2 regions of the Brevibacillus jepli genome follow, and region 2 is predicted to be linked to the other one. Evidence: predicted binding sites of a transcription regulator. Region 2 holds the regulator's gene; the other holds the start of a gene.
What was found. Region 2 encodes LexA, which represses DNA repair genes until DNA is damaged. Its sites were predicted from a motif close to CGAACATATGTTCG; they were not measured.
Positions count from the first base shown of each region.

Region 1: AB1L17_RS30105 (carbohydrate kinase) is a predicted target of LexA. The motif match lies at 12,056-12,069, and genes of this name have one in related genera.

Region 1 covers NZ_JBFEFW010000050.1:5,397-21,953, forward strand. The annotation lists gene AB1L17_RS30050 (M20 peptidase aminoacylase family protein) at 1-668, opposite strand, end outside; gene AB1L17_RS30055 (YfcC family protein) at 722-2,131, opposite strand; gene AB1L17_RS30060 (sigma-54 interaction domain-containing protein) at 2,311-4,335, opposite strand; gene AB1L17_RS30065 (LytTR family DNA-binding domain-containing protein) at 4,495-5,166, shown strand; gene scpC (succinyl-CoA:acetate CoA-transferase ScpC) at 5,308-6,819, shown strand; gene AB1L17_RS30075 (cytochrome d ubiquinol oxidase subunit II) at 6,893-7,924, opposite strand; gene AB1L17_RS30080 (cytochrome ubiquinol oxidase subunit I) at 7,921-9,255, opposite strand; gene AB1L17_RS30085 (pirin family protein) at 9,420-10,193, opposite strand; gene AB1L17_RS30090 (DoxX family protein) at 10,251-10,637, opposite strand; gene AB1L17_RS30095 (FMN-dependent NADH-azoreductase) at 10,713-11,339, opposite strand; gene AB1L17_RS30100 (MarR family winged helix-turn-helix transcriptional regulator) at 11,475-11,921, opposite strand; gene AB1L17_RS30105 (carbohydrate kinase) at 12,112-13,212, shown strand; gene AB1L17_RS30110 (pseudouridine-5'-phosphate glycosidase) at 13,216-14,142, shown strand; gene AB1L17_RS30115 (heavy metal translocating P-type ATPase) at 14,832-16,557, shown strand, end outside.
Region 2 covers NZ_JBFEFW010000001.1:311,364-327,920, forward strand. The annotation lists gene AB1L17_RS01555 (FusB/FusC family EF-G-binding protein) at 1-558, opposite strand, end outside; gene AB1L17_RS01560 (CD3324 family protein) at 718-981, opposite strand; gene AB1L17_RS01565 (lipoprotein BA_5634 family protein) at 1,402-1,989, shown strand; gene AB1L17_RS01570 (hypothetical protein) at 1,959-2,222, opposite strand; gene AB1L17_RS01575 (metal-sensing transcriptional repressor) at 2,488-2,769, shown strand; gene AB1L17_RS01580 (MATE family efflux transporter) at 2,783-4,159, shown strand; gene AB1L17_RS01585 (SOS response-associated peptidase) at 4,451-5,140, shown strand; gene AB1L17_RS01590 (DUF4269 domain-containing protein) at 5,137-5,712, opposite strand; gene AB1L17_RS01595 (DUF456 domain-containing protein) at 5,821-6,306, shown strand; gene lexA (transcriptional repressor LexA) at 6,364-6,987, opposite strand; gene yneA (cell division suppressor protein YneA) at 7,150-7,488, shown strand; gene AB1L17_RS01610 (DUF896 domain-containing protein) at 7,566-7,763, shown strand; gene crcB (fluoride efflux transporter CrcB) at 7,866-8,228, shown strand; gene AB1L17_RS01620 (HelD family protein) at 8,251-10,500, shown strand; gene AB1L17_RS01625 (HesB/IscA family protein) at 10,565-10,867, opposite strand; gene ltaE (low-specificity L-threonine aldolase) at 10,992-12,017, shown strand; gene AB1L17_RS01635 (peptide ABC transporter substrate-binding protein) at 12,268-13,911, shown strand; gene AB1L17_RS01640 (hypothetical protein) at 14,063-14,254, shown strand; gene AB1L17_RS01645 (alpha/beta hydrolase) at 14,258-14,992, opposite strand; gene pdhA (pyruvate dehydrogenase (acetyl-transferring) E1 component subunit alpha) at 15,321-16,406, shown strand; gene AB1L17_RS01655 (alpha-ketoacid dehydrogenase subunit beta) at 16,410-16,557, shown strand, end outside.

The DNA of each region.
Region 1 (16,557 bases), on a different contig from region 2:
ATTTTGACGGAATACGGAACGAGTGGATCAAGGTGAATGCCTTTTAACTGCTCGACAATCGCAGCGGCTACCTCAATGGCATTGACCCCGAGATGAGGTCGTGCGCCGTGAGCATCTGCACCTTTGATCTGTCCAAAAATGGTCCCCGCCGCGCCGTGCATAATAGCGGAAGCAGCCGTGCCGCGAGGGATTTCCTGAATGGGACGCAAATGAACGCCGTACAGGAAATCAATGTCGTCCACAACCTTCTTGTTTACCATGGCAAGCGCGCCATTTCCGCTTTCTTCCGCTGGTTGGAAAATGAGCTTCAGACGCCCAGGGAGCTGAACGTCCATCGCTTGCAAAACCATGAGGACGCCTAACGCCATGGTCATGTGCGCATCGTGTCCGCAGGAATGGTTCGCGGTAAAGACGCCGTTCACTTCTTGCCAGAGTGCATCCATGTCTGCTCGTACGCCTACAGTGAATTTTCCTGGGGTCAGATCGCCCCATTCGCCGACGACTCCCGTCACGTCGTCAAAGGTAGTGACGCGGCAATTGTGTTTGTTCAAGAAGTCTGCGATGAAAGAGGTAGTCTGGACTTCCTCCCAGCTTATCTCTGGATGTTGATGAAGATGATCGTATAGAGAAAAAATGGCGGGCTGCAATTGTTCGATAGTTGTGCGCATGGTTCCTCCATCGGTTTGTTCGTGGGTAGTCGATAAGTGAAGCGAAGGCTACTTTAAGAAACGCCGATTGTCACAGCGACAATGAGAGCGACTGAGGCAATCACGGCCCAGCCGAGCAAGAGCTTCCAAATGAATTTGACCCATTTCTCATACGGAATGCCTGCAACAGCCAGATAGCCCATCAACGCAGAAGAAGTCGGGATAATGGAGTTGGTTACCGCATCACCGTATTGGAAGGCGAGTACTGCTACCTGACGTTGGATGCCGAGCAAGTCCGCAATCGGCACCATGATTGGCATGGTAGTCGCTGCCTGTCCACTTCCAGAAGAAATGAAGAGATTAAGAAACGCTTGAATCACAAACATGGCGATGACGTTTACGGCATCTGGCAAATGACCAATCGCCGAGGTCAAACCGTTAATCATCGTATCAATGATTTTTCCGTCTTCCAGGACGACCGTAATGGCGCGGGCAAAACCGACGATCAGCGCGCCAAACGTAACGGCTTTCGCACCAGCGACAAAGGAGTCAAACAGCGTATTGACCGACAAACCACCGAGGAGACCAGCGACCAGACCCATGATCAGGAAGGAAGCGGTGAGCTCCGTCAGGAACCATTCGTACTTGAATACACCGTATACGTTAAAAGCGAGACCACAGACCATCACAAGGAACACGAGCTTGTGACGCGCATTCAAATCAGGAATGTCTACTGTTGCTTGCTCAGGGCTTGCTTGGTTCTCAACGCCATAAAGCACACTCTTGGTCGGGTCTGCTTTGACACGATACGCATAGCGCATGACGTACCAGATGGCAAAGGCGAGTACGAAGACATATACGACAGCACGGAAGGTGAGTCCAGAGAAGAGCGGCAATTGTGCGAGCGACTGCGCGACCCCAACTGTAAATGGATTGATCATCCCGCCCATGAAGCCCGCTGCTGCTCCCATGGTAATCATCGCGGTACCCGTTACGGCATCGAACCCCATCGCACGAGCCAGCGCGATACCGATCGGAACGAAAATAATGCTTTCTTCCGCCATTCCCATGGTGAAGCCACCGATGGAGAAGAGGAACATGGAAGCGGGAATGAGTAGCTTTTCCCGACCTTCCAGATGTCGGACACCTTTATTGATCCCGGCCTCAATCGCTCCGGTCTGGCGGATGATTCCGAATACACCGCTTACAATAAAGATGTAGAAAATGATTTGTGAGCCTTTCTGCATCCCTTCTGGAATCGCTTTGAACATGTCAAAGAATGAGACCGGGTCACTCTCTACAGGATGGTAGCTCCCGTTAACCACGACTGTTTTACCAGAGGCTTCGTCCTTGACCCGTTCGAACTCACCCGTCGGGAGTACGTAGGAAGCTAGGGCTGCCAAAATGATGATAATAAAGAGGATGGCGTACGTATGCGGCACAGAAAAACGTTTCTTTGCAGGCTTCGATTGATGTGTAGACATGAGGTCACCTCGCTTTTTTTTGCTTATTACAAGCAAGGGGCGTGCCAAGTGTCGAAATTTCGTGAAAACAAGCGGTATGAGTGGTTTTTCTTCAGAAAGGAAAAAGGGTAGCATAAGCTTTAGGAATGTTTATTAGGTTTTATGCAGCCTAATACATCCTATTATTCATTGGGCGGAAGTTAAATCCGCCCGTGTGTTCGTAGCAATTCGATACCTGTCAACGTGATAGTGGTTCCTTGCCGCGTCGTTCCAGAACGTACCAAGCCTTGCTGTTCCAGCGATTTTAGCTTGTTCCGCAGGGCGCTCTCCGTCCAGCCAACGGATTGCAGTGCAGGGGAATGCGCCAGCTGATAACGGCCTACCGGTTTGTTGGAAATGTAATAATGATGCAAGCAATATAGAATATCCAAGTCTCGGTCGTCGTCTATAGTCGGGACAATAGCTGCCTGCTGCTTTTGAAACAAGCGGTCCGTCAAGCGCTTGGGGAGATCCTGAACACCGATGACAGGATGCTCGCTTACCGTGATGGCATAGTCGACGACATTTTTCAGTTCACGGATATTCCCCCGCCAGTCATGACGATTGAATAACTCCATTACTTCTGGTGACCATGATTTGCGAATACCTTGTTGCTCCAGATGCTCCTCAATGAGGAGTGGGATATCACTGATTCGCTCACGCAACGCCGGAATCTGGATCGGCAGGACAGCTAAACGATAGAACAGATCCTCGCGAAAAACCCCTTGGGAAACGGCATCCTCCAAATCGCGGTTGGTAGCTGCGATGATGCGGCAATCCACAGACAGAATGCCCGTACCGCCTACACGGATGACCTGCTTTTCTTGCAGCACGCGAAGCAGCTTGACCTGAATGGCCCCAGAGATATCACCGACTTCATCGAGAAAAATCGTGCCACCGTCCGCTTGCTCAAACAGACCGGGCTTCCCACCCTTTCGTGCTCCAGTGAAGGCACCATCTTCGTAGCCGAACAGCTCGCTCTCCAGCAGGTTTTCCGGCAAAGAGGCACAGTTGATCGCCACGAAGGGTCCATTCTTGCGCAGAGAGTGCTGGTGAATAGCATGGGCGAACAGCTCTTTTCCCGTTCCGTTTTCGCCTGTAAGCAGGATCGTTTGGTTGTTTTTCGCCATTTTTTTGCCGAGCTCGATGGCTTGGAGCAGAGGTTGGCTTTTTCCTTTGATATCAGAAAACGAGTAGGTCGCTGTATGACCGCGCAAAGTGAGCGTGGTTCGCAAGCGCTGGATTTCGGTCACGTCTTTTAGCGTACAAACAAAGCCTAAATGCTCGTGCCTGCGGCGGATGCTCTGACTGCTGACGATAAATTGTCTATGATCAATAGAGACGAGGGCATCCTCCTGATCCTCCGTTTCAAAAAAGGGCTGCAGCAAGCTGTGTTCCTTCAACACCGTATAGGGCTGTCCGACAATAGGGGAGGCATGCGGACAAAACAACTCAACGGCGACATCGTTCATAAACGTGATCAGACCTTGCTCGTTACAAGCAATAACGGGGTCTTTGACTGCCTGAAACGTAGATTGTAGCTGGCTGTTCAGCTTCTGTACTTCCGCGTAGGAGGTGCCGAGCATTTTGGCGAGCTCAGACATTTCTGCAATGAAGGCAGACAAGTACTCGCGCTCCCACTCAATCGGCACACCTACCTTACGCCCCGTATCAATCAGGTCATGAATGTTGATTTTGCGAAAACCAAGATCGATAACCTCCACATGAGGAGGAAGCGGTACGTCGGGAATGCTCATAATGATGGCATACTGAAATTCGAGTTCATCAAAAGTACAGCCAGGGTGAAAGGGAACGTAATTCAAATGGTCGACGTTCGCCTCAAGTAAATTTTGAATGACCTCCTGTGCAGTCACAGGCGAATTGTTCATGACAGGGACGGTCGTTCCCGGGGGTATCTGCATCAATGCTTTCATTTTGCGCAGCTCAAAAAAACGGTTTAATACTGTGATGGGTACGGAATCGGCCACGGCTTGGCGGGCGACCGTATACAGCTCCGGAGATTTGGTCGTGATAAAAACATGATCGACTCCGCTCAAGTCGGGAATGTGTTCATGGCTGGCATAACCGATGACTTTGCAATACGGCTCGAAATAAGCCCGCAGCTCTTTTAGCAAAAATTCGAGTGTGTCCGTTCCTTTTGCAATCAAGACAATGGTGTGATCCATGCTGCACCGCCTTTACTCAAACAATCGTGAATGTTTTGTAATCTCATGATAGCACAGTGCTTGGCAGTAATCGGATGGATTCGCTTGTATAGAGAGGAAAGACAAGGATTGATTTGCGGGCAGGGAAGTGTGTTTTAATAGAAGAAAGGAGGAATCAGCATGGAGGACAGATTGGTTCCAGAGGTGCTGCAAATGATTGGGGAAGTCGTGCCAGAAGGGGTATCGATCGCGATCTCTGACGGTTCACAATACTTGTACTACCAGCCGAGTTCCAATATTGATTTGAAAATTACGCCAGGGGATGTAGTACCTATCGGCTCGGCTACCCATCAAGCGCTCATGGAAATGGGAAAAGTGGGGCATCAGGTGGAGAGTCGTATTTTTGGCGTCCCGTACTACGGACTCTCGCTTCCGTTGGTGCGCGATGGTCAGATCATGGGCTGTATTACCGCCATCTATCCGCCTCAAACTGTTCCGCTCACTAATCCGGAGCCGCGTCTATCGTTTTTGATCGGAAAAGGGGAGGACGGCTGGCTGCCGATTCCGTTGACCGAGATCGTCTACATCAGCTCCCATGAAGGGAAAACGCTTCTGCATACGGCAAGTGGCTCTTATGCCAACAAATACAACATGGCTGAGCTTGCGTACATGCTGCCGCAAGAGCGATTCGTGCGCTGTCACCGGTCTTATTTCGTCAATATGGAGTCGATTGGCTTCATTCACCCGCATTTTCATTCCACGTTTTTGTTGGAAATGAAGGACAAGCAGAAGACGAGAGTCCCGGTGAGCCAGACATACGCCAGTTCATTTCGACAATTGCTTGGCTTTTGAAATGTTTGACATATGAGAATGGTTCGCTGTCGCTTTTTCTAGCTAAACGCGTAAATATTCTGCTTTGTTGGAAATCGAGTGCCCGCTCAGAATCTGTATGCTAGTGTAATAGCAACAAAGATGGCATGGGAGGTCACAATGATGTGGGAGCGCTTACGCGATAAACGACTGGCAGATAAAATCGTGACAGCTGAGGTAGCAGCAGGATGGATTGAGGATGGCATGACGATCGGGTTAAGTGGTTTCACGCGTGCTGGTGATGCCAAGGTCGTGCCGCTCGCATTGGCTGAGCTGGCGAAAAAAGAGAACAAGCCTTTTGGCGTAAACGTATATACAGGAGCGTCACTCGGCTCCGATGTGGATGCCGTGATGGCGGAAGCGGGGATCATCAACAAGCGATTGCCTTTTCAGGCTGATCCGGTCATGCGCAAAAAAATCAACGATGGCAGCATGATGTTCGTCGACCAGCATTTGTCGCATACAGCGGAAGCCATTCGCCAAGGAGCCATAGACGCTATCGATTATGCAATTGTGGAAGCGGTTGCAATTACAGAAGAGGGCATGATCATTCCGGCAACATCCGTGGGGAACTCTAATATTTTTGTGGAAAATGCCAAGCATGTCATCATTGAGCTGAACATGGCTCAATCGGTGGAGCTGGAAGGCATCCATGATATTTATACACCAGCCATGCAAGGAGAACGCGAACCAATTCCGCTCACGTCCGTAGATCAGCGAATGGGCACAGCAGGGATTCCTGTTGACCCGAATAAAGTAAAAGGAATTGTCCTGACGAATCAATTGGACTCTCCATCGACGATTGTGGAACCGGACGAAGAAACGGCACAGATTGCGGCGCATCTGATCGAGTTTTTGCGTCAGGAGGTAAAAGAGGGGCGCTTGCCGAACAATCTCGCGCCATTGCAATCGGGAATCGGCTCGGTAGCCAATGCGGTTTTCAACGGGTTCCTCGATTCAGAATTCACGGATCTGACTGTCTTCTCGGAGGTATTGCAGGATGCGGTGTTTGATCTGCTCGATGCGGGCAAAATTTCGTTTGCCTCAGGCTGTTCGATCACGCTGACGGCTGACAAGATGAAGCATGTTACTGACAACTTCGCCCAATACCGCGACAAGCTGCTCTTGCGTCCGCAAGAAATTACGAACCATCCGGAGCTGATTCGCCGCCTTGGTCTGATTGCAATCAATACCGCGATTGAAGCGGACATCTATGGCAACGTCAATTCGACCAACGTATCGGGCACGAGAATGATGAACGGAATCGGCGGCTCTGGTGATTTCGCCCGCAACGCCCGTCTGGGCATCTTCGTTACCAAGTCGATCGCGAAGGGCGGCAACATATCAAGCATCGTACCTTTTGCCTCCCATGTGGATCATACCGAGCACGATGTAGATATTATCGTCACCGAGCAAGGCTTGGCAGACCTGAGAGGCTTGGCTCCGCGTCAAAGAGCCATCAAAATAATCGAGAACTGTGCGCATCCGATGTACCGCGATCAATTGAGAGCGTATTACGAGGAAGCACTCACACGCGGTGGACACACTCCGCATGTACTGGAAAAGGCATTCTCCTGGCACGTTCGTTATGCACAGGAAGGCACGATGCTTGCGAAGAAGCCTGCGCTCGTATAAGAAAAGAAAACACATAGCCAAACCCGCCGGGGCTGATGAATGCCTGGGCGGGTTTTTTGGCGTGCAAAAGGATTCATTTTTGCCGGACGTACTGCTCGTCCTTCATGAACAGCCGCCAGAAATAGATAAAACCAGGAACAAGAATGGCAAAGCCGACCAAATAACAAATGAACAAGGCGTGGAACGTATCAGGATGCGTAAAGCTGGACTCAATCGTCACATGGGGATAAACGATGTAAGGCAGTCGTGCCGCACCGTACGCATAGCTGGCGAGCAAGTATTGTGTCGTGGCGACAATGACAGCGATTCGCGGCAGATGGATGCCGAAGTATCGACGGTCCTGGGGCAGCAAGAGGGCGATATAGCTGATGAAAAAGCAGACCGCAGATGCAATGAGCCAGGGTAGATAGTCGAGAATGCGGTCGTACAGCCATTTCGCCTCCATTTGCATGGTGAGTACGGTGACCAATGCCGCAAGCAACGTGATCGGACCCAGAAGCACGGCATCCCGGCGATAGACGGCGAAGGCCTGCTTTTCACCTGCGACGAAGGAGTAGTCTGCGAGCAATAGAGACGAGAGGAAGAGCGTGCTGCTGACGGCAAGGCCGATGTAGGAATAGACGTGGGGGCTGGTAATAAACAGTCCCCAGTCGAGATACTCCACACCATTGATCATCCGCGAGAACCCGCCCTGGGTCACGGGAAGTACACTGATTAACAGAGCCGGAACCAATATCCCGGTGATGCCGGAGACGATGCTGAGCATCTTGTCATACTTGTAAATCAGGTGCGAAAACACCATAAACGTACTGCGAATCAGCATCAATAACACCACGAGACATCCGGGAACCAGCAGCAGGCTCCCAAGCGTGTAGGTCGCACCAGGAAAAAACGTTACGAGCGCTACGACGATCAATACGATAAAGACGTTCACGACCTCCCAGGAGGGAGAGAGGTAGCGATTGGCGATTTGGGTTGCCTTGGTTTTTTCACGATTTAAGTAGATCATCGACCAGAATCCGGCACCGAAGTCGAAGGAGGCAGCGACGGAATAGATGACGACAAAAATCCAGAGCAGCGTAATGGCAATAATGGTGTCGGTCATGCCGTTCCTCCATCTATTTTTGGCTGTTCCTGCGGATCGAGCTCCAAAGGATGGCGGCCAAAATAACTGCGGAATACGAGCAGGGTGACGACCGCAAAAAACACGTACACCGAGAGGAATATCCAGAAGAGCGTAGAGATGCCTGCGGCTTGGGTAGCGGCGTCTGCTGTTTTCATCACACGATACACCACCCATGGCTGTCGTCCCGTGCAAGCAAAAATCCAGCCGAATTCAATGCCTAACAAGGCGAGCGGTCCACTCGCGACAAATACCCAGAGAACCCAGCGAGGAAACTGAGAGCGTTTCAGCATCTTTTTCCAAGCGAAACCGATAAAGCCAACGAAGATCAGCAAGCTGCCGATAATCACCATCCCGTTAAAAAGGGTATGGACGTAGAGCGGGGGCCACAGCTCCTCTGGAAAATCATCAAGACCGACGACGACCTCGTCAAAGCGATTGGCTGCAAGGAAGCTGAGCGCCCATGGAATTTCGATCGCGTATTTGACTTCTTTTGTCTCGCGATCGGTAAAGCCGCCAATCGCGAGTGGGGCGTATGCTTGTGTTTCAAACAACCCTTCGGCAGCGGCTAGCTTTTCCGGCTGGTATTTATGCAAAAGCTGCGCGGATTCATGTCCGTTCAATGCGGTTAAAAGGGAGAAGGTGCCGCCTACAATTAATCCGGCCAAGAGTGCTTTTTGATGGTACAAATAAACGCGACTGCCTTTGTCTGCGCGTAGCATCTTCCACGCTGCAACGCCAGCGACGATAAATGCTCCTGTCATATAAGCAGAGACCGTCACATGGCCTGCTGTCACAATAAAGCTGGGGTTGAAAAAGGCTTTCCATGGGTCTACGTCCACGATCTGCCCATCGACCATCCGAAAGCCAGTAGGAGTCCCTTCAAATGCGTGGACATTCGTAATCAGGATCGCGGAGGCCGTCGCACCGAGCAGTACCATGAATAAGCTCAATAGACGCATGTTGCGGGAGAGACGGTGCGCGGCGTAGACGTAGATGGACATAAATAAGGCTTCCACGAAGAAAGCGAATATTTCGATCTGAAAAGGCAGCGAAATTACCCTGCCGACGATCTCCATGAACCCGGGCCATAACAAGGAAAGCTGGACACCAGCAATTGTTCCAGAGGGGATGGCAACACCAAGCAAGATCGCCTGGGCTTTTGTCCAGCGTTTGGCCATGATCTCGTAATCGCGGTCACGCGTCCGCCAAAAAAGAAGCTCCACAAGCAAGATCATGAGTGGGAGGCCAACGCCTAAAGTCGCAAAAATAATATGAAAGGCCATGGTCGTCCCAAAAATGGCTCTGGTCATAACGATATCTTCCACGTTCAACTTCCTTTCTGATCGGCCCCAAAAATTGTTAACGATTTCCTCGTTAATGTCCCATGTGGAGGCGGAGTTTATACGAAAAAGACCGTCACAAAAATGTGACGGCCTGGTTGGGATGATTGAATAAGGGCAGTTGGAAGAATCAATTATTTACGATAGAGCGGATAATCCACTTCAGTCGGTACTTGAATCAACACCAGACGGAGGGGGGCATCGGATGTTGCTTGGTAGATGGCTGTGCTGTTTTCCTCAGCGGAGAGGACGACAAAGTCACCTGTGCTTGCTGGCATCAGATTTTCGCTGACGACTGCTTTCTCTGCAACGCTCCCAGTCCCTTCGACAATGACGACAGCGTGAGAATAGCCAGAGGGTAGCTCATGTGCATATGATGCTCCTGCCGGAATCGTGATATCGCTCATCATGGAATCTGTTACTAGCTGAATGGGCGCAGACGGTCCAACGATGTGTTTTACCCGTACACCATCTACATCCTCATACGGAAACGCTTCGTGATCATACTGATTGTAGGTCGGTGGCTGTTTCGTTGTTTGCGCGAGATGCGGTTCAAACCAGATTTGAAACATTTCCGTATCCTTGCCGAGTTCTTCTGCATGGTACGCACCAGAGCCGGTTTGCATGATCTGCGCGCCGCCTGTCGATACTTCCTGAAGGTTCCCGAGTGTATCCCGATGACCGACTGTCCCGGTGAGGACGTAAGACAAAATCTCAAAGCCGGAGTGGGGGTGTAACGGGATTTCAAATGTCTTCAGTGATTTTGCCCATGCCCAATAAAAAAGTGGTCCTACCCGTTTTACAACGGAGCCTTCATGTGGGAAGCCAATTGGTTTGCTCTCTACGATTTCACCGTCGCCAAAATGTCCTTTTGCTTGCTCGTTCTGTGTGTAGACGCGGATTTCCATCTGGTGTTACCTCCCTCTAGTACGATTGCTGGCTTACGGGTATTGAGGGATCACCGATTAAAACAAAACGTATGCTCCTGGACCAATCAAAGCCACACCGATAACGACTGCGATTAAGGTCAGGTTGTATTCAAATCCGTTTTGCGTGACCCAATATCCATTTTGACCGTGTACCTTCAGAATGGCAACCAGCATTGTGAATGCGAGCAAAATAGAGCTTGCCCAAATACCTACACCTGCCGCAAACATGAGACCACCGACGAGCTCAGCCAAGCCAGCGACAAAAGCCATAGCGACGCCAGGTTTAACTCCGATAGACTCCAGCCAGCCGCCAGTTCCTTTCAAACCATAACCGCCAAACCAACCAAACAGCTTCTGAGCACCATGCCCTGCAAACGTCAAACCGATGACCAAACGAATTAACAGCAATCCAGTATCCAACACTTTTCATCTCTCCTTAATTATTTTTAATTAATATATCTTTATTTTGAGATATTTGTCCAAAAAGGCTGGCGGGCCTTAGAAGGATTCCGCCAGTTTTGCTGCTTTTTCTACACCAGCTGCAACGAGCTCAGCTGCTTTGTCTTGGAATTGGTTGTGACCTTCTACGATCACTTCTGTTACATTGCTGATGCCCCAGAAACCGAGCACAGTGCGCATGTATTTATTAGCCATTTCGATTTCAGCCATTGGGCCTTCGGAATAAACGCCACCACGTGCGCTCAACAGAGCTACTTTTTTGTCACCCATCAGACCAACTGGACCTTCAGCAGTGTACTTGAATGTTTTACCTGCTTGAGAGAGGTAATCTACATACGTGTGCAATACTGCAGGAGCCGAGAAGTTCCACATTGGGAATGCGATAACAACTTTGTCAGCGTCTGCGAATTGGTTCAGGTATTTGTTAACCAGTTCAGTTCCTTTTTGCTCATCAGCAGTCAGCTCGTAGCCGTTTCCAGCTTTCCACATAGCAGTGAGCAAGTCATTGCCATAGTAAGGGAGGTTTTCTGCAAACAGATCCAATTCAGCGATTTCATCGTTTGGATGTGTCTCTCTGTATGTCTTCGTGAAAGCTTCGTACAGCTTTACACTTGTAGCCTGCTCAACTGGGCGGTCGTTTGCTTTAATAAAAAGTACTTTACTCATGATAATTTTATTCCCCTTCCATTTAGTAAGTCACTAACTTTTAATGTGTAAATCTTGATTTTAAGATTATTATGTTTAAGATCTTTTGTCAACACTTTTTTAAAACGATTGTGGTGGAGAGAGGGGACTGCTCATCTAATAAGTAGCCTGAGCAGTGCGTCCCAACTTTTTTAGCAACTCGATTGCCTGACGCTGTTCTTCTGGTGTGAGTCCCTCCATCGCTTTTTCGATTGCCAGCTGATGAGGAGGGAAGATTTCAGACAAAAATTGGTGTCCTTTTTCCGTCAGCTCCGCATAAATCACGCGACGATCTGCCGAACAGGGCTTGCGAATGAGCAATTGCTTCTTCTCAAGCTTGTCCACAACGTATGTGATGTTTCCGCTGGAGATCAATATTTTTTCGCCAATTTGCTGCAATGGTTGAGGACCTTTATGAAATAATACCTCTAAGACTCCGAACTCGGTTGGATTCAGGCCATGCTGGCGAATGTGACGATTGGAGTGAGCGGTAACCCAGTTGTATGACCTCGATAATACTACAAAAAGATCGAGGGGATCATTCCGCAGTGGTTTGTCAGACATATGGACCCTCCTATTCATCGAAACTTCGATATCTTTAATTTAAGATAATCCTACAGGTCGTATGCAGATTTGTCAATTTGAGATGAGAAAAATAATAATGAAAACAGGTCTATGCAAAACAAATGTCTTTATGATAAACTTTTGTTTGTAAACGAGCTGTGAAAGCGAAACAGAAGAAAGGAGGATGACCGTGGAAAAAGACATGCAGATCCTTCATCACATCCGGCAAAATCCTTTTATCTCGCAACAGGAGCTGGCCGATCTGATTGGTATCTCACGTTCAGCGGTAGCTGGCTACATCGCGCAGCTGACCAAACGTGGAGAAATCAAAGGACGGGCTTATGTGCTTCGTGATGAAGGAATGATTGCTTGTATCGGCGGGGCCAACCTGGACCGTAAAGCACGCGGCAAGCAACAGGTGCGCCTACACTCATCCAATCCGGTAACGATTATGGAATCGTGTGGAGGGGTGGCACGAAATATCGCGGAGAACCTCGGACGTCTTGGCTGCAATACGTCGCTCATTACTAGCATTGGTGAGGACAAGGAAGGCGATTGGCTTTTGCAGGAGACGAAAAAGCATGGGGTGCATATCAGCCAAGTGTGGCGACTGCCTACGCAGCGGACGGGAACGTATACAGCGCTTCTCGATATCGATGGCGAAATGGTTGTTTCCTTGGCGAATATGGATATTTACGATGCTCTCACACCGGAGATGTTCGCGGAGAAATGGTCGCACATTGCAGCAGCCCACGTGGTTTTCATCGATACAAACATTCCGGCGGACTGCCTGGCCTACATCATCGAACGTTGTCGGGAGGAAAACATCCTGCTCTTCGTTGACCCGGTCTCTTCAATTAAAGCAAAGAAGCTCCCACAGCAATTGGACGGAGTAGAAGCGATTTTGCCAAATCGCGAAGAAGCCGAGCTGATGGCTGGCATGAAGATCACCACGATCGAAGAATGCGCCGAGGCTTGCCGCAAGATCAGGGAACGAGGCGTTAAGCACGTCATCGTGACCTTGGGTGAAGAAGGAATTTATTATCAGTCCGAGGATGTTGAGGAGCATATGGCTCCGTATCCAACGGAAGTAGTAGATGTAACAGGTGCGGGAGATGCGTTCGCGTCGGGACTCTTGTATGGCATTGTAAACGGAGAGTCTTTCCAGAGAGCGTGCCGCTTGGGATTGGCAGCATCAGCCTTGACATTGCAAACAGAGCAATCCGTATCTCCTCTATTAAAAGCAGAACAATTGGAACTGGCCGTAGAACAATTCGAAAAGGAGCGATAAGACATGAAACAATATTTGACCTTTACTGAGGAAGTACGCCACGCACTGGAGAACAACCTGCCAGTAGTTGCCCTGGAGACGACGATTATTTCGCACGGTATGCCATATCCGCAAAACATTGAGATGGCAAAAGAAGTAGAACAAATCATTCGCGACAACGGTGCCGTACCAGCTACGATCGGAATCATGGACGGCAAAATCAAAATCGGTTTGACTGACAGCGAGCTGGAAGAGTTTGCGACGAACAAGAATGTAGCAAAAGTAAGCCGTCGCGACTTCGCTTACATTTTGGCTAGCGGTAAAATCGGTGCGACTACAGTAGCGGCAACCATGATCGCAGCTGAGATGGCTGGCATCCACATGTTTGCAACTGGCGGTATCGGCGGGGTACACCGTGAAGGCGAAATCACTTGGGACGTATCCGCTGACCTGACTGAACTGGCGCAAACAGATGTAGCGGTAGTATGTGCAGGTGCGAAATCCATCCTCGATATCGGCCGCACACTCGAATATTTGGAAACACAAGGTGTACCAGTTGTTGGCTACCGCACAGATGAGTTCCCATCCTTCTTCGCTCGCGAAAGCGGCTTTGGCGTAGACATGCGTATCGATACACCAGAAGAAGTAGGTAAGATGATGAACACCAAATGGGATCTGGGCCTCAAAGGCGGTATGATTATCGCGAATCCAGTACCAGAATCCGATGCACTCAACCACCAGGAAATCGAGGCTGTAATCCTGAAAGCTCTCGCAGAAGCAAAAGAAAACAACATTGCTGGTAAACAGGTAACGCCTTTCATGCTCGATAAAGTGAAAAAGCTGACAGAAGGCAAGAGCTTGGCAACGAACATCGCACTGGTGAAACACAATGCGGAAGTAGCAGCGAAAATTGCGGCTGCTTATCAGAAAGAAGCGAATCAAGGTAAATAAGAGAGATCGAAGATCGACCAATTGCCCCCAGTTAATCTGGGGGATTTTTTGTTTTTTGAGTTGCTGTAGTGGGGGAGGAAGAAGCGCATTTCCGTCTACGCTTCGGCCTACGCCCCGCTGAGGGATTGGACTGTCCGCTCCGGAATAAATGTCGGGAGCGCCTCAAAAGTAGAGTTTCGAAGATGGATTCGCAGAGGTTGAGGCTGAAAACCCCCGCCATTCATTCCTACGCTGGGTCGGGCTCCAGAGGCGCTAGGACTGGAAATGCACTTCTTCCTGTGCAGCTGTGTTAACATCGTGAAAGTCGGTTCAAGTGAGGAAAAGACGATTCCCAAAAGATATCTTGGACGTAATGCCGCTTGTGTTAACCTGCAAAACGGTGTAAAAGCATGGCGAACACTTCGCTGTTAAGAAGTACTGCCATATGTTTGGAAGGAGACCGCCCGAGCGAAGGGAGGAAAAAGGCGACTGGAAAACATGTGGCAGTGCTTCGTCCCGGCACTAAAGTTAGAGGACCACCCATCATTTTTCCCTATGTTTTCAACACGTAAAGCCCATTTAGAAAAAAATTGAAAAAAGTACTTGATATACCCTGAGGGGGTATTGTATAGTAAGGGTGTGAACAGGAAACAACGTAAGGGAAACGATACGATAAAATATACCCCTCAAGGGTATGTGGAGGGATTAAAATGAGTACCAAAACAGCGGAGGCAACAGTTGCAATCTCAGGGATGACTTGCGCAGCTTGCGCACTGCGCATCGAAAAAGGTTTGGGAAAAATGGAGGGAGTGGAGACCGCCAACGTCAATCTGGCATTGGAAAAATCCACAGTCGTGTTCGATCCAACGAAAACGAACATCGACGATATCCGCTCCAAAATTGAATCGCTCGGCTATGGCGTCGTCACTGACAAGGTGGAGCTAAACATCTCTGGAATGACATGTGCGGCTTGCTCCACGCGAATTGAAAAAGGCTTGAACAAAATGGATGGAGTTCTGAAGGCGAATGTGAACCTGGCGATGGAAACAGCCACTGTCGAGTACGATTCAGGGCAGGTCAGTGTGACTGACATCATTCAAAAGGTAGAGAAGCTGGGGTATCAGGCGACTCGCAAGGAAGAAGGAAAAGAAGAGGAAAAAGTAGATCGCCGACAAGAGGAGATCAAACGTCAGACCCGCAAGTTCTGGATATCCGCGATTCTGTCGCTCCCGCTGCTCTGGTCGATGGTAAGCCACTTTTCCTTCACATCGTTTATCTGGCTGCCTGAAATCTTGATGAATCCGTGGGTACAGCTCGCGTTGGCAACACCGGTACAATTCATCATCGGAGCACAGTTTTATGTAGGAGCTTTCAAAGCGCTTCGCAACAAGAGTGCCAACATGGATGTGCTGGTCGCTCTCGGTACCTCGGCTGCTTACTTTTACAGCCTGTGGGTCGCGATTGACTCCATCGGTGGTCATGGCGGCCATATGCTGGAGCTGTACTTTGAGACCAGTGCGGTACTGATCACGTTGATCGTGTTGGGGAAACTGTTTGAGATGAAGGCGAAGGGACGCTCTTCGGAAGCGATCCGCAAACTGATGGGCTTGCAAGCCAAAACAGCCGTAGTTGTACGCAATGGCGAAGAAATGACCATTCCTGTAGAAGAAGTGAGACTGGGCGACATCGTCCACGTGAAACCGGGCGACAAAGTACCTGTCGATGGCATCGTAATGGAAGGACAGTCCGCAGTTGATGAATCCATGCTGACTGGTGAAAGTATTCCGGTGGATAAAGCCGCAGGCGATACCGTCATCGGCGCCACCTTGAACAAAAACGGTTTCTTGAAGGTCCAGGCAACCAAAGTCGGAAAAGAAACGGCTCTGGCGCAAATCATTAAAGTAGTAGAAGAAGCACAAGGAACAAAAGCACCGATTCAACGCGTAGCTGACAGCATCTCCGGGATTTTTGTCCCAATCGTAGTAGGGATTGCCATTCTTACTTTCTTGATCTGGTACTTCTTCGTAATACCTGGCAACTTCGGTGAGGCTCTGGAAAAAGCAATTGCCGTACTCGTAATCGCTTGCCCATGCGCCCTCGGTTTGGCTACGCCGACCTCGATCATGGCGGGCTCTGGACGCGCAGCTGAGCTGGGCATCCTGTTCAAAGGCGGGGAGCATCTCGAGACTGCTCACCATCTGGATACGATTGTCCTCGACAAAACAGGAACAGTAACCAAAGGTGAGCCTGAACTGACAGACGTCATGGCAATTGATATCGAAGAGCAAGAGCTGCTCGCTTTGGTAGGTGCTGCTGAGAAAAATTCCGAGCACCCATTGGCTCAAGCTATCGTTCGCGGTATTGCTGATAAAGGAATCACCTTGACGAATACAGATTCGTTTGAAGCCATTCCTGGTTTCGGTATCCGGGCTACCG
Region 2 (16,557 bases):
AATGTAGTTTCCTTTTTTTAAATATGTGCCATCACTGGAGCCTTTGGCTTCAAGAACGAACATGCCAATTTCCTCAAAGCGATTACAGAGCGCACATACGCCTTTTTTATTCATGCTTGTAAACTGTCCGTGAATGCCAATCAGTTTTCCTTCATGGTTGGCGATAATATATTTCTTGTCCGTCGCGGTATCTAGCCAGCTTATATAGGAAATCTCTGAAAAATTGATCTCAGTTAAATTCGGGACTTTTAGCTTTTTTACTTTCGGGAAGAGTTTCTTGATCGAAGACTCTGTGGGAGCAGGGAATGGGATCACAAAGGATGAGAGTAGATGCAAGAACTGCTTACCCTCCGCTTTTTCTTTGATCGTGTCAATCGGTTGCAAAAGCTCTTTTTGTTCTGGTGTGATGCTCGGAAACAACTGAAAAATTTCTTCGTGGGCGATTTCTTTACGAGCACGTATGACGTTGACATCTGTACTGGTCGCATAGGCGTTCATAATTGCTTGAACGCGAGATTTAATAAAATGATAGTGATGCGTATGAATAAAAGGCTCCATGTTTAGGTTCCTCCTGTCTTGTCTGTTGGATGGGGCTTTTCTTTACTTTAAAGGGTTTGTTGTGGGTGAGAAAGGGAGAAGACATTTCGTAAACAAACTCGCCATACGAGAAAAGCACTGACACCCTGAATGGAAGGGTTGTCAGTGCTTTTTGAGCGTCTATCTGGTGTATACGATTTTTTTTATCGTCTCTGTAGACAAAAAGTATTTCTCCGCTAGCTGAGAAATGGACGACCCGGCCTGAAAGCTGCTTTTGATTGCCGTATTGCGCTCATCTAATAGTTTTCTTCCGCCAGTACGCGTGCCCCATTTTTGATGGGCTACTTTTGTCTTCGGAATATAAATGGTTTCTCCTTGCACGTACTTTTGAATTTCTGCCAGTAACGATTCAGGAAGGATTAAATTTGCTTTCACACACTTCATTTCTGCTCGCTCCTTATTTATGAATACGAAAATAAGGGGCAAAGCCAAGAAATAGGAAATGAGATACGCAAATGAAGGCGATGATTCGATTAAACGTAAGACCACCTCATGCAAAGTATCGCCTTACTATTCCTAGGCTTTGCATGAGCCGCTGCGGTATGTGGCAAATTGAGAAGATTCGCCATCTGTACACCCCCCTCGAGGTCCATTTTGAAAACAGCTTTCCCTTCCAATGCCAAAAGGGAGTATTTGTAATTATAAAAGAAAATGACTTTTTTGTATAACGATACTTACAAAAATGTAAGTGGATATGTAAGGAAAGTCGATGGTAAATGTCTCTATAGACCATTATAGTAATAGTTGCCTCGACTCCAGTAGGTGGATAGTAGGCTAGCTAGTAAGAGAGAGGGGAAAGTCATCATGAAATTACGCAAAAAATTTGGTCTTGGTGTAAGTTTGCTTTTTGCAGCCGTCTTGTTTACAGGATGCTCACAGGACGCAAATGGGATTATCTTATACGGAACGGAACAGCAAATAAATAACGCGTTAGCCAAACAGTCCAAAGACGTGACCGTGACTGATACTTATAGTGTGAAAATCGTTCCTGCAGGAGAACAAAACGCGATGGTCATGAACAAATCGATGGCTCAATCGCTACTCGAAAAGGAACTGCTTAGAAAAGTGGATGAGAAAAATAACACGACACCACTTAGTGCGCTGCCACTGATCGCAAACAGCGAAGGGGTATACTTCGCTAAAAATGAAACAACGAATCTAACAATTGGATCGAACAAGCTCTCTTTTCAAGGAAATGTAATCATTGGGGATGGACGTAGCTATGCTGATATTTTCGTGATTGTGGATGATTCAGCATGGGAGCAAGTGGAGGGAGACGCCAAGAAAGTATCTGTATGGGGATATAAGAATGATCCCAAAAATGAGATAGGAAATTATGATGTGGAAACGGAACAGCTCATTCACATGAAAGAAAATGAGACAAAGAAATAGAACGAGAGGCAGACTAATGGTCTGCCTATTCTTCCTTTATGTTGGATTTTTTGAGCTTTATTCGATAGATTTCGACGAGTGCAATGGACGCAGTTCGGAGTGATTGCGATAGCGAAGGGGAAGTCACCGACGGGGATTCGGGGGAGGATTTTGGTATTGGTTGCGATGTTGATCACAGAGACAGTATTCTGATAAATATTTGTCACATAAACACGTGAACCATCGGGTGTAATCTCTAATCACGGATACGATCACTCGGCTTGCATCCACTATGTGCACGCCTTTTTCCACTTTGGTCAAGCGACTTTCGAGAGGTTTACAGCATCCTCTGATGGTGAACGATTTTAGGAGCACAAAAATGTTTCATCAATGATCTCACGATAAACACTTACAGATTTCTATGGTAAGAATCTTTGGGGAAAAATCTGAAAATTCTTATCTAAACAACTGGAAATAACCCCCCCAGGGGGATACAATGAATGAAAAGGGGGTGAGCGAGTGAATGAGCATACGCATGAGCATAAGTACCGAAAACAGGTTGTCAATCGCCTTGCACGAATCGAAGGGCATGTACGTGCCATAAAAGAAATGGCGAAGGAGGGCCGTGATTGTCCAGATCTGCTTCTGCAAATTGCTGCTGCGAGAAAGGCGCTCGATAGTGTTTCAAAAGTCATTTTTAACGATCATATTGAAAGCTGTCTGATCGAGGCTGTTCATCACGGTGGGGAAGAGCCTGTTTTGGCTGATATAAAAAAAGCATTGGACCACTTTATCCGATGAGAGGCTGATCTGTATGACGGGACATGTCATAGGAAATGAAGGACAATCATCGAAGCAAAAGATAAAGCTCATTCTTGCCTTAGCAGTACCTGCGATTATCGAAAACATCTTACAAACAGCTGTAGGGTTCGTAGATACTCTTTTTGTATCAAAGCTAGGATTGGCCGAAGTTACAGCCGTCGGTATTGCAAATACTGTGTTAGCCGTATACTTGGCTATTTTTATGGCACTAGGGATCGGGACCTCATCCTTGATTGCCAGAAGTGTCGGGGCAGGTGATTTTGAAAAAGCAAAAGTGCTTGCCCGACAGTCCACTTTGTTAGCTGCACTGGCGGGTATGATCTTCGGCCTCATTACGTTGCTTTTTGCAGAACCGCTGCTAAGTCTAATGGGTGCTGAACCTAAGGTACTAGCAGATGGGGCCATGTATTTACGCATTGTAGCAGTACCCTCCGTTTTTATTTCACTCATGCTCATTTTTGGAAGCATCCTTCGGGCAGCTGGTGACACCAAGACACCGATGAAGGTCAGCTGGTGGATTAATATTCTCCATATCGTCTTGGATTATCTTTTCATTTTTGGATTCTGGATCGTTCCGTCCTTAGGGGTTGCTGGAGCAGCTTGGGCGACAGTTATTGTGAGAATCATCGGTACCATTGTACTTTTTGTATACATTCAGCGATCAAAAATGGCGTTTTCACTTCGAACAGCCACCGATACTAACGGGAAATCATACAATGCTCCTCTACTCAAACTTTCCCTACCAGCTGCTGTAGAAAGAATCATTATGCGTCTTGGTCAAGTCCTGTACTTTGGCCTGATTGTCCGAATGGGCACCGATACGTACGCGGCTCATACGATAGCTGGTACAATCGAGAGTTTTTCTTACATGCCCGGCTATGGATTAGCTGTCGCGGCAACAACACTTGTGGGACAGAGCTTGGGAGCCAACCGCAGAGAAGATGCCTACCAATACGGAATGCTTACCACCTGGATAGCGGTCGTACTCATGTCAATCATTGGGCTGTTGATGTTTCTATTCTCACCGTGGTTAGCCAGTTGGTTTACCTCAGATCAAAATGCAATTGATATGGTGGTGACGGCCTTGCGTATCGATGCATTTGCCCAACCAGCTTTAGCTGTGGCAGTAGTGTTAGCGGGGGCCTTGCAAGGAGCTGGAGATACGAAAAGCCCAATGTACAGCACGGCCATCGGCATGTGGGTGATTCGCGTCATAGGTGTTTACTTGTTAGGAATTCATTTTCAAATGGGAATTGCAGGCGTATGGATCTCGATAGCCATCGATCTTTTCACAAGAGCCATTTTTCTCGCTTATAAATTCAGAAAAATCAAACAAAATATAAAGACAGAAATCGGAATGCCAGATTGAGATTAGTTATTTACAGTTTTTATAGAAAATCATAGACAGTTGGCGTAATTTCATGTTTGTAACCGATATCTATTCTGTACGGGTTAGGTCTTTTCATAACAACAAGAAATTTGACCCTGAGAAGTAATTCTTCTAGTGGTCTTCTTTTGTTATGTAGAAGAGGAGGATGTGATTGTTTTATTTGAACAAGATTCCCATGCGTGAAAGGTTTTAAATGCCTACCCGTGTGAAAGAGTAAGAGAGAAGACAAAAGTAATAAGTCTAGCAGGGGAAGGTTGTGAGGTGAATCGTATGTGCGGACGTTTTACACTCGTAACGAATTTGGAAAAATGGAAGGAACGGTTCCAGATCGAAGTCATCCCGTTTGAGATGGAACCACGGTACAATATTGCGCCGGGCCAGCTGGTTCCAGCGATTATTGCTGATCGCGGCAAGCGTCGGATTGGTCAGTTGAAGTGGGGATTGGTGCCGTCGTGGGCAGCAGATGAGAAGAGCAGCTACAAAATGATCAATGCTCGTTGCGAGACGTTAAATGAGAAGCCCGCGTTCAAACAGCTTTTCGTCAAGAAACGGTGCATCCTACCTGCTGACAGCTTTTATGAATGGATGAATTCAATCACAGGAAAGCAGCCCATGAGGATCATACTGAAAACGGGGGAACCATTCGCTTTTGCCGGATTGTATGATACGTGGATGAATCAAAAGGGAGAAAAAGTACATACGTGCACGATTGTGACGACACAGGCGAATGAAATCATGGAAAACATTCACGAGCGAATGCCAGTCATTTTAAAGAAACAGGACGAAGACTTATGGCTTGATCGAGAGAAGTATGATCAACTGGAGCTACAATCCCTCTTTACCCCCTATGAATCCAGCGAGATGAGCGTTTATCCGGTAACTACGAAAGTGGGCAGTCCCAAAAATGATGACCCTTCCTGCATTCAAGAAGTAGAGGTCGGGTCTTTGTTGATGGATTAACGATTCAGGAGGAGCTGAACCTTTTGGCGTAATTCCTGTTCTGTTAACGACTCCAATTGTAACAATGCCTCATAAGGATCGTCACCCGGAATATGAAAGTACTCGGCAAACGCGGGTTCTGTTTTGATGCCGCTTTGCTTGAGAGCCCTGATTTGTTGATAGGCTTCCTGTCCACCTATCGCTAGCAACCGTGCTTCCATATCCATATGTCGATAGGCATTTTGCTTCTCGACGGCAACCGGTTGAGCAAATAATTCAAACCAAAAGTCAGCCGCGAAAAACTGGATGACGCACGTGGCTATATCTTTTACGTTTATATGGGTTACTTCAAAGCCATGCAAGGAGCCAAAAGCTTTACATGCATTCTGTTCAAACTGTTCCAGATCATGACTCTCGCAAATGATGTCCAGGTCGCTTTGGAGAACATCAATGTCCAATGGAATGGTGCCAGCAAGAACAGGGCGGTACGGAGAAAGAACTTCCATGATGCGAGTCTCCTGGATCGCTTTCCAGGCTGATTTTTGACGGATCGTTCCGTGGCGCAAGTAAGAGAGGTCATGCCAATTTCTCATGAAGCTACCTCCGTTTCTGCTTTCTTTTAAAATAGTTTAGACAAAAGTGAATAAGTGCGCAACGAAATCAATGATCACTCGTATACCTAAATGAAGGGAGTGTCGTGGATGGAAATATTTTTGTGGATCGTAGTTGTGCTATTGTTTCTTTTGAGTATCGCCGGGATATTTTTACCCGTTCTACCTGATACGATTTTACTGTGGGTGGGCTTCTTGCTCTATCACTTTTTCATTGCCGATCCCGGAGCGGGATTGCCAGCATCATTTTGGTGGGGAATGGTCGTTCTAAGTATTCTGCTTTATGGTGCTGACTTATTGACGAATATGTACTTCGTGAAAAGGTACGGGGGGTCCAAGTGGTCGTCCATTGCGGCTGCTGTCGGTATTGTACTCGGGATATTCGTGTTTCCGCCGTTTGGTATGCTGATCTTGCCGTTCGTATTCGTTGTGCTAGTAGAGCTGATGGTGCAGAAGCAGACGATGGAGCGAGCAGTAAAAGCAGGTGTGGGCTCACTGATCGGATTTTTGGGCAGTGCGGTCGTAAAAGTAATTCTACAAGTGGCGATGATTGTCTGGTTTTTTATCGCCAGATAGCCTATCAAATAGAAAACGAAAAGGACAGCCGAGGCTGTCCTTTTTTATGTGTGGAAACTAGTGAATGAGTCGATAGACACCGATGACTTTTCCGAGAATGGATACATGCTCCAAGATGATCGGTTCCATCGTTGCATTTTCCGGTTGGAGTCGGAAGTGGTTCTTCTCTTTGAAAAATCTTTTGACAGTCGCTTCGTCTTCTTCGGTCATGGCTACAACGATGTCACCATTGTTCGCTACGTGCTGTTGGCGAACGATTACGTAGTCGCCGTCGAGAATCCCGGCATCAATCATACTATTTCCAGAGACGCGCAGCATATAGACCTTGTCAGAAGTCACGATATTATCTGGAAGCGGGAAGTATTCCTCTACATCCTCAATAGCAGTGATCGGCTGTCCAGCAGTTACTTTCCCGATTACAGGCACACGTACGACAGAGTCTTCGAAATTGTCTTGAAACCGATCTTCATCTGAAAGCAATTCGATGGCGCGAGGTTTGGTAGGGTCTCTGCGAATGAGGCCTTTTTTCTCTAATCGTGCCAAATGTCCATGTACGGTTGAGCTGGAAGCTAGTCCGACAGCTTCTCCGATTTCCCGCACAGAGGGTGGATATCCTTTATCACGAACTTCCTTTCGAATGAACTCGATGATGGCTTGTTGTCTACTCGATAATTTTGACATAGAAAGACACCTCTGATTTCTCGAACATATTTTCCTATATTATACCATGGGATCTTGCGTTCGACAAACATAAGTTCGATTATTTATTGACATGAACATATGTTCTCATTTATTATGAGGGTACAAGATAACAGAACGTATGTTTGTGAGGGGGCCATTATCATGAATTCATTGACAGTACGTAATCGTTTCGAGAAAAAAGAAGAGCGTCGCGTTCGTTTTGGTATCACGAGAGGACAAGCTCTCTTGTTTCTTATTACATTCACTCTCTTTTTTTACTTATTGACCGAACTAGTGTTTGCTTCTTCCGCAATGGAGGCACCACAAGGCAAAGAAGTGACGGTTCGCTCCGGCGATAGTCTATGGACGATTGCCGTTCGCCACAAAGCGGATCAAAATATGGATGTGCGTGACTACATCGTAGCGATTAAAGATGCGAACGATATGGATAGCAACAAGATTTACCCAGGTCAGACTCTCTTCATTCCCGATACTCAGTAAGTGTTCGGTCGTCTTGCGGGATCATTCGAATGTGGTATAATGAAGCGGCACTACTACAGAGTGGGAGGAAACCAGCAGTGGTATCTGACGCAGAAATTAAACGCATTAACGAATTGGTCAAAAAATCTCGCGAAGAAGGTTTGACCGAGGAAGAGAAGCTTGAGCAAAAAACGTTGCGCCAAAAGTACATTGACGCCGTTAAGCTTTCTTTGAGAGCAAATTTAGATTCTATCCGGTATGTGGAAGACCTTGAAGAAAATAAGCCAAAACAGTAAGATAACAATTACTGATACGACAGACATCCTCGCTTGACGCTAGGGTGTCTTTTTCTGTGACATACATAACGAGAACAGCTGATATCGTGGGGAGGGTAAGAGATGGCGTGGATAGCTGTGGCGGTAGGAGGAGCGGTTGGTTCTCTCGGGCGCTACCTGTTATCGTTGGCTGCCAATCAGCCAGGTTGGCCATGGGGAACATGGGTCGCCAATGTGTCTGGGTCCTTGATCATCGGCATTTTGTTCGTGGTTGGGAAAGAGCGGGGCTTTTTGTCGCCTGCTCTCTACCTTCTTTTTGCTACGGGAGTCATGGGAGGATTTACGACTTTCTCAAGTTTTTCACTGGAGGTTGTTTCCTTCTGGGGAGAAGGTCAATTACTGCGTGGCACTATGTACGCATTACTTAGCTTAGGAGTTAGTCTCCTTTCTTGTGCAGCTGGAATATGGCTGGCAAGGCAATGGTGATCGATGTGAGGGGGGAATGGATGTGAGTACACAGCATCGTGATTATGAGGTAGAACAAAAAAAGCTGGAAGAAACAGTTGCGTCGATTGACGAAGAAATTGCACAGCTGCGTGAGGAAATTCGAGAGGCAACAGATGACTATGTAAAGCAAGTCGTGAACTATAAAAAGGCGAAAGATTTACGCTACCTGGAAGATCAGGGCAGAGAGAAGCCATATTTCGGCAGAGTGGATTTCATGAAAGATGAAATCTATGAGTTGGATCAGGTTTATATCGGAAAACGAGGGATTGTGCGAAGCGATACGTTTGATTCAGTCGTCGTGGATTGGCGTGCGCCCATTGCCAGCCTATATTATTCCGGTGAGAGCAAAGACGCGTTTTACCGGATGGGACGAGAGATCGTACGTGGTGAGGTTCGATTAAAGCGGAATTTTGCCATAGAAGATGGAAAAATCGTCGGTATCTATGATGGAGCGGTAAAAGAGACCATTAACCGTGAAATGGGGCATCCTGACGAGTTTTTACAAGAGGGCTTCATCGATGAATTCTTGGCAGCAAATCTGAATCAGGCAAACGATAGCAGACTCAAGGACATTGTCGCTACAATCCAATCTGAGCAAAATGATATAATCCGGGCGGAAAAAGAACGGCCAATCGTCGTGCAAGGAGTAGCGGGGAGCGGAAAAACGACAATTGCCCTGCATCGGCTTTCCTATTTGATCTACAACTATCAGGATTCCATGATGTCCAAAAAGTTCATGGTGTTTGCGCCGAACCGGATGTTTCTTACTTACATCTCAGAGGTTTTGCCTGAGCTGGGGGTCGATGATGTACAACAGTCTACCTTTGTGGATTGGGCGGCGCGGCTCGTGAAGCCTCTTTTGCCAAAAGGATGGAGAATCACGAGTCCGGATAAACCTCTCCAATTATTTTTTGAAGACGGACAGGATGAGCGTCAGCAGGAAATCATGCGAAACAGGCTCCGCTTCAAAGGCTCACTCGCCTGTCGGGAGGCGTTGGAGCAATACATCCGTCATATCGTCGAAACAAGAATACCTTTTAAGAAGCTCAGCTTTTTATACAACAAAACGAAGCAAGTCTTTTCGATCCCGAGTGATTTTATTCGCCAATGCTTCCTGGAGCAATTCGCAAATATGCCGTATCATCGGCGGGTGGAAGCACTTCGTAAGCATTTGAAACAAGAAATGAACAAACAGCTGTTTTCCCATTTGCGCGAGCGAAAAGTCGATCTGGACAAAGAAGGCTTGTACAAATTCGAGAAAATGCTGGAGCAAATTCTGGACACGTATTTGACGCAGTTCCCGCGCCTGGAAATCTTCGCAGCTTATCGAGAGTTGATGGCTGATGAGGAATTGCTGCGCAAGCTCGTACCTGCTGATGTATCAGATGAGGTCGTTCGTGATGTGAGTCAGTCAAGCGCTGTGTTGTTTGCAGAGGAAAGACTAGAGCCGGAAGATATTGCGCCATTGTTATATTTACAACATATTGTCGAGGGAATGAATAAAGCAGAGCATTTTGATCATACGGTCGTAGATGAGGCGCAAGATTTGAGTGCACTAGAAATCGCCGTCATTGCATTGGCAACCAAGCGAAACTCGCTAACGATCGTCGGAGATATCGCGCAAGGTATTCATAGCTACAGGGGCATTCATGCGTGGGAGGAGTTGACGAAGGGGATCTTTGCTCAAATGTTTCCTTCCTATTACACGCTGTCGCAAAGCTATCGTTCGACGATTGAAATAATGCGTTGTGCCAATGAGGTTTTACGACAAATCGAATTGCCAGAGACCGTATTGGCAAAACCGGTTTTGCGACATGGTGACAAGCCTGTTATGGTAACGGCGAGTTCACGAGCACAGCTGTGGGAGGACGTCTCTTCGCGAGTGGCTGCCTACCAGAAGGAAGGCTTCAAAACGATCGCGATCGTTGCGAAAACGATTCAAGCGAGTAAAAAGGCGCATAAGGGCTTGCAAGACAAAATTGCAGATCTGACACTTCTAGGCAGCAAGGATAACCAATTCCCGGGTGGCGTAACTGTCATGCCTGCCTTTTTAACAAAAGGATTGCAGTTTGATGTGGTCATCTTGCTCGATGTAGAGGCCTATCAAAACAATGAATGGGACGCAAAGCTTTTGTATGTAGCCATGACTCGACCTGTCCATCGACTTGTTATGGCACAGATGGATGAAGCGTGTTCTCCGTTGTTAATAGATTTACCGGCAGAACTGTATACCAGAGCTGTTGACGAATAAAGACTCCAAACGAAAAGAAAACCCTCTGCCAGTCAAGAAGGCAGAGGGTTTATCTGTATCAAGCTTAGTGGTCACCTGTGTTACCTTTAGAAGGGTTGGTAATGACAAAGCCTTCTTGTGGCAAGAAGAGGTAATCGATGATAACACCGTCCAGCAATGGCTCGTCTTTCTTCACGATCACATCGATCTCTTTGTCTGTAGCAATCACTTCATCTTCTTCTGTCGGCTTGTCCAGAGCGAGGCCGTAGTGCGCATGATCACCGTGAGAGTGTGTAATATATACGCGAAGTTTCAGGTCTTTGTCTTCTTCTTGTTCGATGATAGTCGTCAATTGCTTGGCAGCATTACGCGTGATTTTTAGTTTCACAGGTCAAATCCCCTAACTGTATGTAAGTGTCCCCTCCATCTTAGCAAGAGGGAATTCAGGATGCAATGTTGAAAGTGTTACGACAGGGAATGAGAGATGCATCTGGGTGAAAGGAGTGTCATTTATGAAAATCGATTTGCGCAGCGATACGGTTACGAAGCCAACCGAAGAAATGCTTCGTGCGATGGCGGAAGCGGAGGTTGGAGATGATGTTTACCGAGAGGACCCGACTGTTAACCGTTTGGAATCGATCGCAGCAGAAATACTCGGGAAGGAAGCAGCTTTGTTTGTCACAAGCGGTACGCAGGGCAATCAAGTCGCTGTTCTGACACATTGTGTAAACGGCGATGAAGTGATTGCAGAAGCAGATTCGCATATTTTTTACTATGAAGGCGGGGCTATGTCGGCATTGGCAGGTGTGCAGACCCGGACCCTGGTTGGAGAGCGCGGTGCTATGCGTGCAGAAGACGTAGAGAGGGCGATCCGCGGCAATAATATTCATTTTCCTCGCACAAAACTGATCTGTCTCGAAAATACGCATAATCGCGCTGGCGGGGCGGTAATCACAGTCGGACAAATGAAGAATATCTATGACGTAGCCCAAAAACATGGTGTTCCTGTTCATTTGGATGGAGCCCGCCTCTTTAATGCCGCTGTGGCCCAAAGTGTTGCAGTCAGTGAGATTACCTGCTTCGCTGATACCGTGCAGATATGTTTGTCCAAAGGACTGAGTGCGCCAGTAGGTTCTATTCTGGCTGGCGATCGTGCATTTATAGAAGAAGCGAGATGGTGGAGAAAAAAATTAGGAGGAGGGTTGCGCCAAGCAGGGTATTTGGCAGCACCCGGAATCATCGCGTTGACGCAAATGACGGAGCGACTGGCAGAAGACCATGAACGGGCAAAGCAATTGGCAGAAGGCTTGCGCCAGCTATCGCTTCAGGTAGAGCAAGTAGAGACGAATATCGTGCTGGTAAATACGGATTCAATCGGTCAAACGGCAGTAGCCTTCTTGGAATGCTTAGAGGAAAAAGGAGTACTCGCCGTTGATTTCGATGAATATGTCATTCGCTTTACGACACATCGACACATTAGCGAGGAACAGATCAAGCTCGTTTTGAAAACAGTTGAACAATTGATACATACGGTGTAATAGTTTCCATCTACTTTTGTCATCTTGCATGATGATTGTTGCCAGTCACAGAGAGGACTGGCTTTTTTGTGCTTGTGTATAATATTTAAAATAATTAGACAATTTGTACAAAATACAATCCAATCCATTCACCGTTTTTCGCCATACCGTCTGATTTGTTTCGTGCCCACTTGCGTTATCATGGTAGTGTGATAAAGCGATAGTACACGCTTGAGCATTGAATCAGATCGAGTCAAGGGGGATGGTCTATGTGAGAAAGAGGATGAGCTTCATTTTGAGCTGTTTCTTGCTGCTTCAAGTTTTAACGGGATGCAGTACAAGTGAACCAGCAGCAAAGAACCAGCCGAATGATCAGGTATCTCAGCCAGCACAGCCAACAGGGGAAGAGATGGTATTGAATTGGAATGCAGACGGTGGAGAGCCTCCAACAGCAGACCCTGGACTCGCATCTGATGGGACTTCCTTCGATGTCATTACCGCCTGTTTTGAAGGGTTGACTCGCTATGGTCCGGATGGAAAAATCGCCAACGCCATCGCTGACAGCTACACGGTATCTGAGGACTTGCTGACGTACAACTTCAAGTTGAAAACGAATGCGCTTTGGAGCAACGGCGACCCAGTAACTGCCCATGATTTTGAGTTCGCGTGGAAAAGAAATCTGGACCCGAAAACAGCTTCCGAATATGCATACATGCTTTATTTCATAAAAGGAGCAGAGGAATTTAATACAGGCAAAGGCACACATGCGGACGTAGGTGTCAAAGCGCTCGATGACTATACACTTGAGGTCAAACTCAATTCACCAGCCCCGTTTTTTTACGAGCTGACAGCTTTTCCGACACTATATCCTTTGCATAAAAAGACGTTGGAGGCACATCCGGATTGGGCAGCCTCTCCTGAAAACTACGTGGGGAATGGCCCGTTCAAAATGGAGCTATGGGAGCATAAAAACAAGCTGATTCTCGTGAAGAACGACAAGTATCATGACAAAGACGCCGTCAAGCTCGATAAGATCGTCTGGAGCATGATTACCGATACGAATACGGCGCAAGCTTTGTTTGATTCTGGAGATTTGGATTGGGGAGGACACCCGACTTATGTGCTGCCAGTAGATGTGATCCCTGCTTTGCAAAATGAAGGCAAGATCGTGCTTGCTCCGTATCCGAATACAGTTGCTGTCACCTTCAATACGACGAAGCCACCTTTTACGAACAAAAAGATTCGACAAGCATTCTCGTATTCGATCCAACGGCAGCCGCTCGTAGACGGAATTGTACAGACAGGCGTTCCGGCGGCATTCGCATGGGTACCGCCCTCCATGCAGCTCAGTGAAAATGACTATTTTCAGGAAGATCTGGGCAAAGCCAAGCAGCTATTGGATGAAGGGTTAAAGGAGCTGGGGCTATCCACTATGCCTGAAGTGACATACACGTATGGCTCTGGTGATGATCGTCAGAAAAAACTGGCTGAAGCCCTTCAGGATCAATGGAAAAGAAACCTGGGTGTCGATGTTAAGATAAGTGGCTTGGAGGAAAAAGTATTTTTACAAAACAAGCGCTCCAAAAACTATCAGTTTGCTTATCGAAATTGGGGAGCGGATTTTAACGACCCCATCAATTTCCTGGAAATCTTTAAGGACAAAACAGTGGGGACGAACGACGCTGCTTGGGAAAACAACAGATACCGCGAGCTAATCATCCAGAGCTATTTGGAACAAGACCTGACGAAGCGAAACGCGATCATGCGTGAGGCAGAAACAATCTTAATGGAAGAAATGCCGATCGCTCCCGTTTATTATGGAGCAAGACCATATATTCAAAATGACAAAGTAAAAGGCTTTCTGATCAATCCATTTGGAGGCAGAGATTTTAAATATACGACAATCGAACGATAAATGAATAAGCGTAATAAGCCTTGCCGAGCCCAAGAAATTGGAGAGCGGCAAGGCTTTTTTTGGTTCGATTTCGCTTGAGGCTGTTGTGTGTAATTCAGCCCCCCCAATGAAATACTATAGCTATCCAACATAGGGGAAAAGAGGGATAGATATGATCTCAGCCAAAGACCGAGAACGTATTCTCAATCAAATGAAGCGTGACGAGAGTAAAATTGTCAACATCGTTCTAAACGATGCGAATCAGGTTGCTGGCGAAATCGAAAAAGCCAACCACCAAGGCATCTTCCTGGTGGATGGCCGGTACTACGGGTACGAGGACATCAAAGAAATTAATGGCTCGTAATGCTTACAGACGAGGAGGAGGGAAGAAGTAGCGCAAGGCGTCAGGCAATTCTTTTTGCCACAATCCCCAGACGTGGTTCCCTGGTTTTTCTCGATAGGACAATGTCGCTTGTTTGTCCTCAAGAATCTGTTTCGCACTGCGATTCCAATGAACAAAGTCAAAGGTACCTGCACTCGTTTCAACAGCTGTTTCATCGAGACCAACGACCATCCAGATTCGCAGCCAGGATAGGCTAGATTGGTTCAGGAGTGGATCGAGCGTCGTTTGGAAAAACGCTCCGGACAAAGCGAGTACTTGGGGGAACATCTCCGGGTTTTCCAGAGCGAGATGCAAAGAAACTGTTCCACCTAAGGAGTCTCCAGCCAGTACACGTGAACCAGGATCGCGTCGTACAGGATAACGCTCCTCGATGTAAGGTAACAGCTCTTCCGTGAAAAAGCGCAGATAGGCTGCGTTTCTCGAGCCGGATGGGGAATACTCACTCGTGCGCTTGTTTCGATCCACAGAGACACCGACGACGATGTATGGCTCGATGCCCTCTTCCAGAATCAATTGATTGGAAATGGTCGCCATTCGCCCCATCGTAAAAAAATCGTTCCCATCTTGGCAATAAACAACAGGGTAAGAAAGAAGCTCATTGTACCCCGGCGGTAAGTATACTTTGACCGAGCGGGGAGTGTCCACGTAGATGCTGGGCACTTCTTCTTTTACAATTGTTCGCTTTACATAGTCAGACATCGATTCACACTCCCTGTTTGCTCAATTGAAAAACTAAGCCTTGAAAAAAACTGATACAGCTTATATAGTAAATGATAACAGAGAGGAAATAAACCCTGTAATATCAATACTATAACACGTTAAACAGGTATTTTATCTGCAGTATAACAGGGTGTTGCAAACGGCGCTGTAAGCCCTTTCTTGCACTTTGCAAATTTCTTCTGTATTTTATCAGGGTTACTTCCGACGTGAATTGCTTTCTCCGCCTATCGAGCGTGTGCTCAAATGATAGTGGCAGAAGGCAGGCCGAGAAATGGAAGCCCCTTATTCTAGTGACGAGGTGAATGTGATGAGCGTATCCACTGCTGTTGAACAAACAGAGAACAACGCCCCGCTGCAAATTCTTGCCCCGGATGGTACGGTTGTTCGTCCTGACTTGATGCCTAAGCTCTCCGATGATGAATTGCGTGAACTGATGCGTAAAATGGTATTTACCCGTGTATGGGACCAACGCGCAATCAGCTTGAACCGCCAAGGCCGTTTGGGCTTCTATGCACCAGTAGCTGGTCAAGAAGCAAGCATGATCGGTTCCGAGGCTGCTCTTTCCAAAGAAGACTTTATCCTGCCTAGCTACCGTGATATTCCACAAATGGTATGGCATGGTTACCCTATGCACAAAGCATTCTTGTACTCCCGTGGACACATCGAGGGTGGAAAAATCCCTGAAGGTGTTAATGTATTGATGCCACAAATCATCATCGCGGCTCAATGTACACAAGCAACAGGTGTTGCAATGGGCTACAAGCTGCGCGGTGAAAAGAAAGTTGCGATCAACTACTTTGGTGACGGTGCAACCTCCCAAGGTGACTTCTACGAGGGTATGAACTTTGCAGGGGTATACAAGCTGCCTGTCATCTTCTTCTCCCAAAACAACGGTTATGCGATCTCTCTGCCGTTCGAAAAACAAACGGCTTCTGAAAACATCGCAATCAAAGCAGTTTCTGCTGGTATTGCTAGCGAACGCGTTGACGGTATGGATATTCTCGCAGTTTACTACGCGGTTCAACAAGCAAAAGAGCGCGGTGTAAACGGCGAAGGTGCGACTTTGATCGAAGCAATGACTTATCGTTATGGTCCTCATACCATGGCTGGTGACGACCCAACTCGTTACCGTACAGGTGAAGAGCAAAGCGAGTGGGAACTGCGCGATCCATTGATCCGCTTCCGCAAGTTCCTTGAAGCAAAAGGCCTTTGGAACGAAAAAGACGAAGAGGCTGTAATTGAAGAAGCAAAAGCAGCAGTAGCTGACGCGATCAAAAAAGCGGACGAAACTCCGAAAATGAAAGTTAGCGAACTGATCGATGTAATGTTTGAGACACTGCCACCTGCACTCGAAGAGCAAAAGGCAGAATTCCTGGCGAAGGAGTCGAAATAAGCCATGGCACAAATGACAATGGTTCAAGCCATTACGGATGCAATGCGCGTAGAATTGAAGCGCGATGAAACCGTACTTGTCTTCGGTGAAGACGTAGGTAACAACGGCGGGGTATTCCGTGCAACAGAAGGTCTGCAAGCTGAGTTCGGTG